DNA from 3 places in the Mesorhizobium sp. C089B genome. Region 3 is predicted to be linked to each of the others. Evidence: predicted binding sites of a transcription regulator. Region 3 holds the regulator's gene; each other region holds the start of a gene.
What was found. Region 3 encodes LexA, which represses DNA repair genes until DNA is damaged. Its sites were predicted from a motif close to TGTTCNNNNTGTGTTCNG; they were not measured.

Region 1: NLY44_RS21995 (ImuA family protein) is a predicted target of LexA. The motif match lies at 1,479-1,496, and genes of this name have one in related genera.
Region 2: ssb (single-stranded DNA-binding protein) is a predicted target of LexA. The motif match lies at 1,623-1,640, and genes of this name have one in related genera.

What each region holds. Positions count from the first base shown of each region.
Region 1 is NZ_CP100469.1:4,438,685-4,441,943, reverse strand. Features, by position in the region: gene NLY44_RS22000 (DUF6504 family protein) at 1-462, opposite strand, end outside; gene NLY44_RS21995 (ImuA family protein) at 404-1,456, opposite strand; gene NLY44_RS21990 (metallopeptidase family protein) at 1,635-2,057, shown strand; gene NLY44_RS21985 (DUF1737 domain-containing protein) at 2,221-2,427, opposite strand; gene NLY44_RS21980 (HpcH/HpaI aldolase/citrate lyase family protein) at 2,467-3,259, opposite strand, start outside.
Region 2 is NZ_CP100469.1:1,257,990-1,261,248, forward strand. Features, by position in the region: gene NLY44_RS06410 (ATP-dependent Clp protease proteolytic subunit) at 1-189, opposite strand, end outside; gene NLY44_RS06415 (SRPBCC family protein) at 219-686, opposite strand; gene NLY44_RS06420 (ArsR/SmtB family transcription factor) at 683-997, opposite strand; gene NLY44_RS06425 (hypothetical protein) at 1,131-1,397, shown strand; gene ssb (single-stranded DNA-binding protein) at 1,740-2,276, shown strand; gene NLY44_RS06435 (DUF2306 domain-containing protein) at 2,314-2,712, shown strand; partial or broken gene NLY44_RS06440 (OsmC family protein) at 2,736-3,160, shown strand; partial or broken gene NLY44_RS06445 (MarC family protein) at 3,185-3,259, opposite strand, start outside.
Region 3 is NZ_CP100469.1:1,408,617-1,411,875, reverse strand. Features, by position in the region: gene NLY44_RS07100 (GntR family transcriptional regulator) at 160-924, shown strand; gene lexA (transcriptional repressor LexA) at 1,130-1,912, shown strand; gene NLY44_RS07090 (ComEC/Rec2 family competence protein) at 1,906-3,259, opposite strand, start outside.

The sequences.
Region 1 (3,259 bases), 3.0 Mb from region 3:
GATATCGGCCTCGATGCGCAGTGCCGCCAGCGGCAAGGGGGCGAGCAGCGCTTCCTCCTCGCCGGAGACAACGATGCGGTTGCCGCAGAAGCGCGCCGCCGCCCAGGCTGCACCCGGCGTCGCGGCCAACCCGGCGCGGACATCGAAACCCTGCTGGAAAAACCGCGCAAGGATGTCGTCCAGCATGGCGCGCTCGCCGCCGAACAGATGCGTGCAGCCGGTGACGTCGAGATAAAGGCCATCAGTACCGTCGAGCGCCACCAGCGGCGTATAGCGATCGCACCAGTCGGCGAGGCCTTCGAGCAGCCGGCGATCGGCGTCCGGATCGGCCTCGACAATGTCGATCGAGGGATGCATGGCGCGCGCATCGGCAATGCCCATGCCAGGCTTCAGATGCAGCGCCTCAGCCCGCTCGTCGAGGGCCGATATGCGCTGGGCGTTGCGGTCGCGATGGCTGATCACGAGCGGTGGGTGAGATGGGGGCAGATGATCCGAAGGCCGGGAACGCCACGACCGTCCCAGGCGCTGGCGCAGGATCCGTTCTGCCGCCAGATGCGGGAACCACAGCGACAGAATTCTCTGCCCGTTTTTCGCGGGGCTTTCTTTCTTCGAATGCGTGTTCATCGGGGTTCCACTCCAGTGTGAATTGTCCAGGCAGAGCGGTGCGGCTCTTGCCGATGCTGACGGTGAAGGCAGGCCGGCCGATCGAGCCGGCGAGCGACCCGGCGATCGTCCGGCGGCTCGCCGCTGGTGCAGCCGACACGATGAGGCGCACCGGGGCGGCGGTCGGCTCGGCTTCGCCGGCCTGGCGCAGCAGGAACACCGGCCGGCCGGCGTTTTGGGCGCGCGCGTGCAGCCGGCGCGTCGCGGTGAGGTCGAGCCGCTGCGGGCTGCCACGGATCTCGAGGATGATTGCGGCGAGCGCCGTCATCTTCGCGGCCTCCTCGGCTACCCACAGCGCATCGGTGAGTTTCGGCGCCTCGGAAAACAGCAATTGCTCCGGTGCGATACCGAACATGCTCTGCAATCCCCTGGCATAGGGAAAGCCGGCCTCGCGAAAAATCTCCGATGTGCCTATCCACAGCACGGGCAAGGGCTGGCCCTTGAGGATCAGGCTGACCAGCGACAGCACAAAGCCGGCGACGGCCCCGGCATTGCGGGTCTCAAGGCCATGGATTTCGCTCAAGGCGGCTTTCGGCAGGCCGCCGCTGAGGGCCGCATCGAGGCGTTCGACGCCGGTGGCCAGGAAAGCATCCGGCGAAGCCACGGCAAGCTCGCGCCGGATGATGGTGACATCGGCATCGGGTTCAGGCGCGGCGTCGAGACCGCCGCCAGGACCCGCGCGCAGCCCCTCGCCAGCCGGCGCGGCCAGGCGCTCGGGCAGCGTTCCCTCGATCTTCGCGATCTGGCGGCGCAGGGCAAAAACAGTCTCCCGCGCCACGGCTGATGTCGCCATGACGGTCAATTTCTCTCACAACTGTTCCTGTTATGTTCCCATAGATTCCAGAGGGTGCCGGAAGAGTCAAGCGGAGTCAGAAGGAATTTATTCCTCTATAGCCATTGACGTCATGGAATTACCGCTTCATTGCCGAGTCCGGAGGGAAAGCCTATATGCCGGGATCAAAGGACAAAGCATGGCCCGCATCTACAAGACCCGCACCTGGCATGACGAACTCTCGCCCTCGATCGAGGAGATGGAGTTTCTGGCGCTGGAGGCGTACGCGCATCTGCCGGACGATTTTCGCAAGCTGACCGGCGAGATCGTCATCATGATCGCCGAATTCCCGACCGACGAGATCATGGACGATCTGTCGCTGGAGACGCCGTTCGACCTGCTTGGCCTGTTCGAGGGCCGCGGCATCGCCGAGCGCTGGAACCCGCAGACCGGCGAAGGCCCGAACCGCATCACCCTCTACCGCCGCGCCATCCTCGACTACTGGGCCGAGAACGAAGAGACGCTGGGCGACATCGTCACCCACGTGCTGATCCACGAGATCGGCCACCATTTCGGCCTGTCGGATGATGATATGGAGAAAATCGAAGAGGCGGCGGAGTGAGGCTGCGCCGATATTCAGGTGAAGCCGGCCTGCGAACGGCAGCTTCCTGCGCTTCCGGTGCTCGCGTACTTTAAGTACGCTCCGCTCCGGTTCTCGGAAACCACTGTTCTCGGCTCGGCCTGACCTGAATCTCGACACAGCCTGCGTCCGTGCCTGGCAAAGCCTACCAGTCGCTCAGCTTGGTATCCGGCCCGTATTCCTGGCCGTCGATATCCTTCACCACCGCCTGGCCGCAGCGCATCGATTTGGTCTTCTTGTCGTAGGCGTAGGTCGGCGAGCCGTACAGGTGCCAGCCCTTGTTCAGCGCCGCGGTCACCTTGTGGCAGAAGGTTGAATCGTCGGGGGCGGACAAAAAGCGGTAAAGTCTCATGGGTCAGATCCTGTCGTGAGTTCGTCTTTTCGGGGCGGATCATGCGCCGATGGCGGCGGCCTTCGCCAGCAATTTCTCGGCTTGAGCCAGATGCAGCCGCTCGACCATCCTGCCGTCCAGCGCAATCACGCCCTTGCCGGCATTTTTGGGCAAGGCGAAGGCATCCTTGACCGCGCGCGCCTGGGCCAAGGCTTCGGGCGAGGGCGCAAAGGCGCGGTTGGCGGCGTCGATCTGGGCCGGATGGATCAGCGTCTTGCCGTCGAAGCCCATGGCGGCCCCTTCCGTGCATTCGCGCGCAAACGCGTCGAGGTCGCGAAAATCGTTGGAGACGCCGTCGAGCATGTCGATGCCGCCGGCCCGCGCCGCCAGCACCATCTGCATCAGCCAAGGCACGAGGTAGCACCGATCGGGCGTCGCCAGAATTCCGGTTTCCTTGACCAGATCGTTCGTTCCGGCAACGAAACAAGCTAGGCGCGAGGCCGGGTCGCGGCCGAGTTCGGCAATGGCGCCGATGTTGAGCATGGCCTTGGGCGTCTCGATCATCGCCCAGAGCTTGACGCTGTCGGGGGCAAAATTGTCGTCGAGCACGTCGCCGACTTCGAGGATATCGCGCGGCGTGGCGACCTTGGACAACAGGATGCCGTCGGGCTCGAATTTTGCCGCGGCGAGCAGGTCTTCAGTGCCCCATTCGCTGGACAGCGCGTTGACGCGCACGATCATCTCGCAGCGGCGTTTCGGTCGGCTGGCGAAAATGCCGGCCAATTTGTCCCGCGCGGCGACCTTGTCGGCGGGCGCAACGGCGTCCTCGAGGTCGATGATCACGGCATCGCAG
Region 2 (3,259 bases), 150 kb from region 3:
CTCCCTGTCGGGATTGTCCGATTCCAGCGACAGGAGCTGGGCGCAGACCAGCGCCGACATGCCGTCATTGATCTCGCCATTCACGAAGATGATGCGCTCGCGCAGCAGCCGCGAGAAAATGTCGAAGGCACGTTCGCCGCGGCTCGATTGCTCGATCACCATCGGCACCAGATTGGCAAAGCCGCTCATCTCATTGTCTCCGTTTTGATTTTTCCGGGTCAGGCAGCGCGCAGCAACAGGCGTGGCGCGTTGGCGGCGACAGGCGGTTTGGGCTTGTATGCGCGCAGCCAGAGCCGGCAGCCGGCGCCGGCCATCGCGACCGCAGGCGTCAGGACAAACCCGTCATGGACGATGCGCAGATGCGTGCCGCCGGAAACGGTGCGGGCGAGTGTGAAGGTGACGATGCTCTCCAGCTCCTCGCGGTTGGCGTCGCCGGAACGCTCGCGCCAGGAATAGCGCAGCAGGCGCCCCGGTTCGGCATCGAGCACTTCGCACTCGATCGGCTTCTCAGGCCCGGCAAAGGCAAAGCGGCTGCCGGTTTCCGGATTGATGTCGTTCGGCATCATCCATTCCGCCAAGAGGTCCGGCACGGTCAGTGCCCGCCACACTTTTTCCGGTGCGTCCGGCAGATCGCATTCGAAGGCGAGGGCATCCTTGGCGGTCTGCGTCTGCTTTTCGTCGGTCATTGGTCCATGTCCTTCAAAACGGCCTTCAGTCTTTCGATGCGCTCCGGCCAGAATGCGCGATAGCGTTCGATCCAGCCGAGCAGCGGCTCGAGCCCTTGCGGATCGGCGCGATAGTAGGCGTTGCGGCCGGCGCGTCTTTCGCTGACCAGGCCTGCGCCGCGCAGCACGGCAAGGTGCTGCGACACCGCCGGCTGCGACACGCTCATGCCAGTGCGCAACTCCGACACGCTCATCTCGCCGGAAGTCAGCCGCTCGTAGACGGCGCGTCGCGTCGGGTCGGCCAGGGCGCGAAAAATCTCTGCTTCGATCATGGCAAAAGCATAAGTCGATACTTATCGATTTGGCAAGGGGTGTTTTGAATGCCCGGTATTGATTGGATCCTGCCGGGCCTCTAATCCACGGGGAACAAGATGGGCCGATCATCGCGAGGCAGGAGTAGTATTTATGAATTCCAACGTCGATCTTTCGTCCGCCGAGAACCTCAACGAGGCTCTGAGGCTCTATCGCCGCCTCGTCCTCGGTATAGGCGCCATCGCCGTCATCGGTTTCGTGGCCGTGATCTTGTTGGCCAAGTTGGGTACGGCGCTATCGCCGCCATACGGGATTTACATCTTCGGCGAAGGATTGGGGACCTGGGGCCTGATCGCGGTGGTAGCGGCGCTCGTCGCTCAGGTCTGGTGGCACGGGCGCGATCGGGAAATTGCTGAATGACCCGGCTCTGAAATCTGAACTTGCAGTCGGGCTGATGTCGGCCCCAACCGTGATCGCACAGCGCGCCCATGCCATGGGCATGGAGTGGAGCGGCTTTTTCGGTCCGTTGCGACCAGTGAAAAAACGGCGCTGACGACACCGCTTCTCGCCGCTGCGTGTCAGCTAAATCCACGCGCCCGCGTCGGCGATTGCTGCCATTCCTTGACAATCCCTGGTTAACAGTATAGGAACGAAAAGGGAACAAAAACCTTGTGGGAAAAGCCAGCCGCGGCAAGCCAGGATTGTCCGCGGCCTGTAAGGTGAACGACTTGAAATTTGTTCGGATGAGCGCGGAGAAGTGTCATGGCGGGTAGCGTCAACAAGGTCATTCTGGTCGGTAACCTCGGCGCGGACCCTGAAATCCGCCGCCTGAATTCCGGTGATCCGGTCGTCAACATCCGCATCGCCACGTCGGAAAGCTGGCGCGACAAGAACTCCGGCGAGCGCAAGGAAAAGACCGAATGGCACAACGTGGTCATTTTCAATGACCAGATCGCCAAGGTCGCCGAGCAGTACCTGAAGAAGGGCATGAAGGTTTACGTCGAAGGCCAGCTGCAGACACGCAAATGGCAGGATCAGACCGGCGCCGACAAGTATACGACCGAAGTCGTGCTGCAGAAATTCCGCGGCGAGCTGCAGATGCTCGATTCTCGCGGCGAGGGCGGCGGTCAGGTCGGCAACTATGCCGCCGGCGGCGGCAGCGCGAGCCGTGGCTCGGATTTCGGCCAGTCTGGCCCCAATGAGAGCTTCAACCGCGGCGGCAACAGCGGTGGCGGCGGTTCCAAGGGCGGCGGTGGCGGCGGCTCGTCGCGCGAACTGGACGACGAAATCCCGTTCTGAGCTGACAATAGTCAGCGATATCTGAGGAGAGGGTGCGATGTCGCTCGGACCGCTTCTATCGGCGCGCCCTCCCATTCCATGGCACGCCTTCGCGGCCCTTGCCGCGCTGGCCGTTGGCGCTACGCAACTGGCGCTGCCGAAAGGCACGACGCGTCATCGTGTCGTCGGCTATGCCTGGGCGGCGCTGATGCTGGTCGTCGCCATCTCCAGTTTCTGGATCCAGCAGATACGCCTCGTCGGTCCGTTCAGCCCGATCCATCTCTTGTCGATTTTAGTGTTGATCGCCGTGCCGCTTGCGGTCTGGCACGCGCATATGCATCGGGTCGCCAAACATCGCAGGGTCATGATATCGCTGTATGTTTTCGCCCTGATCGGCGCCGGCGTGTTCACGCTGCTGCCGGGGCGGATCATGCACACGGTCGTCTTCGGCCAGTGACGCTTTCTGAAAGGAAGATTGCCGTGAAAGCACGGATTAAATGGGTCGAGGAGCGCACCTTCGTCGGCGAGTCCGGCAGCGGCCACAAACTGGTGCTGGGGACCGCCCCGGGCCGGAAGGCAAGACGCCAGGTCCGAGCCCGATGGAGCTGGTGCTGATCGGCACCGGCGGCTGCTCGGCCTATGATGTCGTCCACATCCTCGAAAAAGGCCGCGAGGCGATCGAGGACTGTGTTGTAGAACTCGACGCCGACCGGGCCGAAACCGACCCCAAAGTCTTCACCCGCATCCACATGCATTTCATCGTCACGGGCCACGCGCTGTCGCGCGACAAGGTCCAGCGCGCCATCAACCTGTCGATCGAGAAATACTGCTCGGCCTCGGCCATGCTGGCCAAGGCGGCTGTCATCACCCACGATTTCGAGGTCGTCGATACGGCGGTGGAGTAGGGAGCAGGGAGCAGGGGCTGCCGTTCACCCCGCCATAAGCGCCTTGATGCCATCCGCGACGAACTGAACCGCAAGCGCGGCCAGGATGACGCCGAGCAG
Region 3 (3,259 bases):
GCCCCTCCATGGACAAACGCGCGCGGCGGAGCCTGCCGCCCAAACATGCCGGCGATCTTGAGTGGTCGCCCTTGAACTGTCAAACATTATATATAATTCACCCATTGAAAGGCTTTGATATATAATGATCCGCCGAGCGTTTATATCTGATGGATCACGATGCTGGATGACGAGCAGACCTCGAAGACGGAAGCGGCCTATCGCCTGCTCAGGCGCGATATTCTTGCGACCCGGCTGGCGCCTGCCGCGCCGTTGAAGCTGAGCACGCTGCGCAACACCTACGGCATCGGCTGGACGCCGTTGCGCGAGGCGCTGTCGCGGCTGGAGGCGGAACGGCTTGTGACCGCCATCAGCAACCGCGGGTTTGCGGTCGCTCCCGTCTCTCGGGCGGAGCTCGAGGATTTGGCGCGTGCGCGGCTGGTGGTCGAACTGCCCCTGCTGGTGGAATCGATCGAGGAGGGCGACCGTGAGTGGGAAGACGCGGTCGTTGCCGCCCACTATCGTCTCTCACGGTGCGGGTCTGTTCTCGACGATCCATCGGATGATGCGGTCGACGCGTGGTACGAAAAACACGATGCCTTCCATGCGGCGCTGCTCAGTGCCGCGACATCCAGCTGGCTGCTGCGCTTCAATGCGACGATTTCCGACCAATTGCATCGCCATCACCGCTTTCTGGGTCTGGCCCCGACGCTGCGCGCCGCCGCCGGCCGCACGGATGGCCACCGGAAGGCCGTGGCGGCCCTGCGCGACGCCGTGGCGATCGAACACCATACCGCCCTGATGGAAGCGGCCCTCGATCGCGACGTCGAACGTGCGAAAACTCTGATGACCGCTCACATCGGCTACACGCTGCAGGTCTATGCCCAGAGTGAACCCGGCGCGGATGCTGCGCAGCCCCATCCGAAAAGGAAGCGGCGATCGTAGCCGACGACGCAGGGCACTTTGTCTTCGTTTCACCCCGTTGCCGGCCAACGACTACGAGCGCCGCTCGCGGTGCCGAACGTCACGCTGAACAAAACGTCAACACATTCATTAAACTTTAAAAGGTTGCGGAACACAACTGGAACAGATAGTGTTTGTTCTGGGTTTGTTTTTTCTGATTCTGGTTTCAGAACCCCTGGGGGCCGCGATGCTGACGCGCAAACAACATGAGCTTCTGATGTTCATCCATGAACGCCTGAAGGAGAGCGGAATCCCGCCGTCCTTCGATGAGATGAAGGAAGCGCTTGACCTCGCCTCCAAGTCCGGCATCCACCGCCTGATCACGGCGCTTGAGGAGCGCGGTTTCATTCGCCGGCTGCCGAACCGGGCGCGCGCGCTGGAAGTGCTGCGGCTGCCCGACTCGATCGCACCAGGCCTCAATGCGGCGAGGAAGTTTTCGCCGAGCGTCATTCAGGGCAGTCTTGGTCAAACCGGCCAAGGGCAAGGCGGCCAGGGACAAGGCGCGATGGGCCAAGGCGGTATCGGCCGCCAGATCAAGCCGGGCTCGCCGTCGCGTTCGATGTCGGCCGGCAATGACGACGCCGTTTCGGCGGTGTCGATCCCGGTGATGGGACGCATTGCTGCCGGTGTGCCGATCGACGCCATCCAGCATCAGACCCATTCGATCTCGGTGCCGCCTGACATGATCATGGGCGGTGAACACTACGCGCTCGAGGTCAAGGGCGATTCGATGATCGAGGCCGGCATTTTCGATGGCGACACGGTCATCATCCGCAATGCCGACACAGCCAGCCCCGGCGAGATCGTGGTGGCGTTGGTCGACGATGAGGAAGCGACCCTGAAACGCTTCCGCCGCAAGGGCGCCTCGATCGCCCTGGAAGCCGCCAACCCGGCCTACGAGACCCGCATTTTTGGACCGGACAGGGTGAAGGTGCAGGGCAAGCTTGTCGGATTGATCCGGCGCTACTGAGCCGGCTTGGGTTTGTACTTTTCACGCTGGTTGTAAGGCGGCAGGCCGCGCGCTTCGCGGGAGAAGCGGCGCTGCTCGTGCCAGGGGCGATACGGCTTGTCGACGGCGAAGCGGATGGTTGGCGCTGCAGCTGCCGATTGCGGATCGAAGAAGACGGCGGCGCTGCCGTCGCGGGCCAGCTGTTTCTTCGTCACGACCAGCACCAGCGGGTCGCGGCACGGATTGTAGGCCGTGGCGTCATCGATGACGATCAGGCTAGCGAAGGCACAGGCCGGCCGCGCCGTCTTGCGGTCTTTGGCAAGGGCTACAATGGCTCCGGAAGGGTGTCGGGCGATACAGAGATCGCCCATGCAATAGAAGGGCGACCCGGGCGGCAGATCGAGCGGATCGAGATCGAACCGCGTATCTGTTGCCTCGAAAATCTCGGGCGGGATAATGGTTTCGGCCCGCAGCGCCCGTTTCCAATTGTCCGTGGTGAATTCGTTGGAGCGTTCGCGGTTGAGGGCGAGTTCGCCGCCACCTATCGGCATGGCCACCAGATGTGCGTCCTCGGATATGAGCACGTCGGGCGTAAGCACCTGCGGCACCGTCAACAGGCCGGCCAGCGCGAAAGGCACGGCCGCCAGCCTGAGCCAGGTGGTGGCCATGGTGGCGATGACGAGGGCGACCGCCACCAACAGCACCGAGCGGATGGAGATCAGCCCGACGGCGTCGACCGGCGAGCGCTCGGAAATCCAGGCCGATATAGCGATCATCGCCATCAGACCCTTGCCCATCACATAGAGGAACGGCCCGTCGGCGCCGAACGGCATCGCCAGTGCGCTGAGCACGGCAAAGGGCATGACGATCAACGAAACAATCGGCATCACGGCCAGATTGGCGATCAGGCTGAGCGGCGACACACGCTGAAAATGCCAGATGGCGAACAGCAAGGTTGCACTGCCGGCGATGATCGAGGTCATGGCGAGGCCGCCCATGGCCAGCGCGAATTTTCGCGACAGGAAGCCGACGAAGGAGCGCTTTGCCAGCGGCGTTCTCACCTTGTCGGCGCGGTAATCGGCCCAGCCGGCATAGGCGCCGACAAGGGCGGCGGTGGCGGCAAACGACATCTGGAAGCTGGGACCGACCACCTCGTGCGGCGACACCAGGATGACGGCGATGGCGGAGATCGCCAGATTGCGCATGGTGAGTGCGGCGCGATCAAACAGCACGGCGACAAGCATGACCGCCAGCATGATGAAGCTGCGCTCGGCGGCAACCACGACGCCTGAAATAACGAGATAGGCGGCGATGGAGACGAGTGCTGCCACTGCTGCATATTTCTTGACTGGGCGGCGCGAAGAGAAA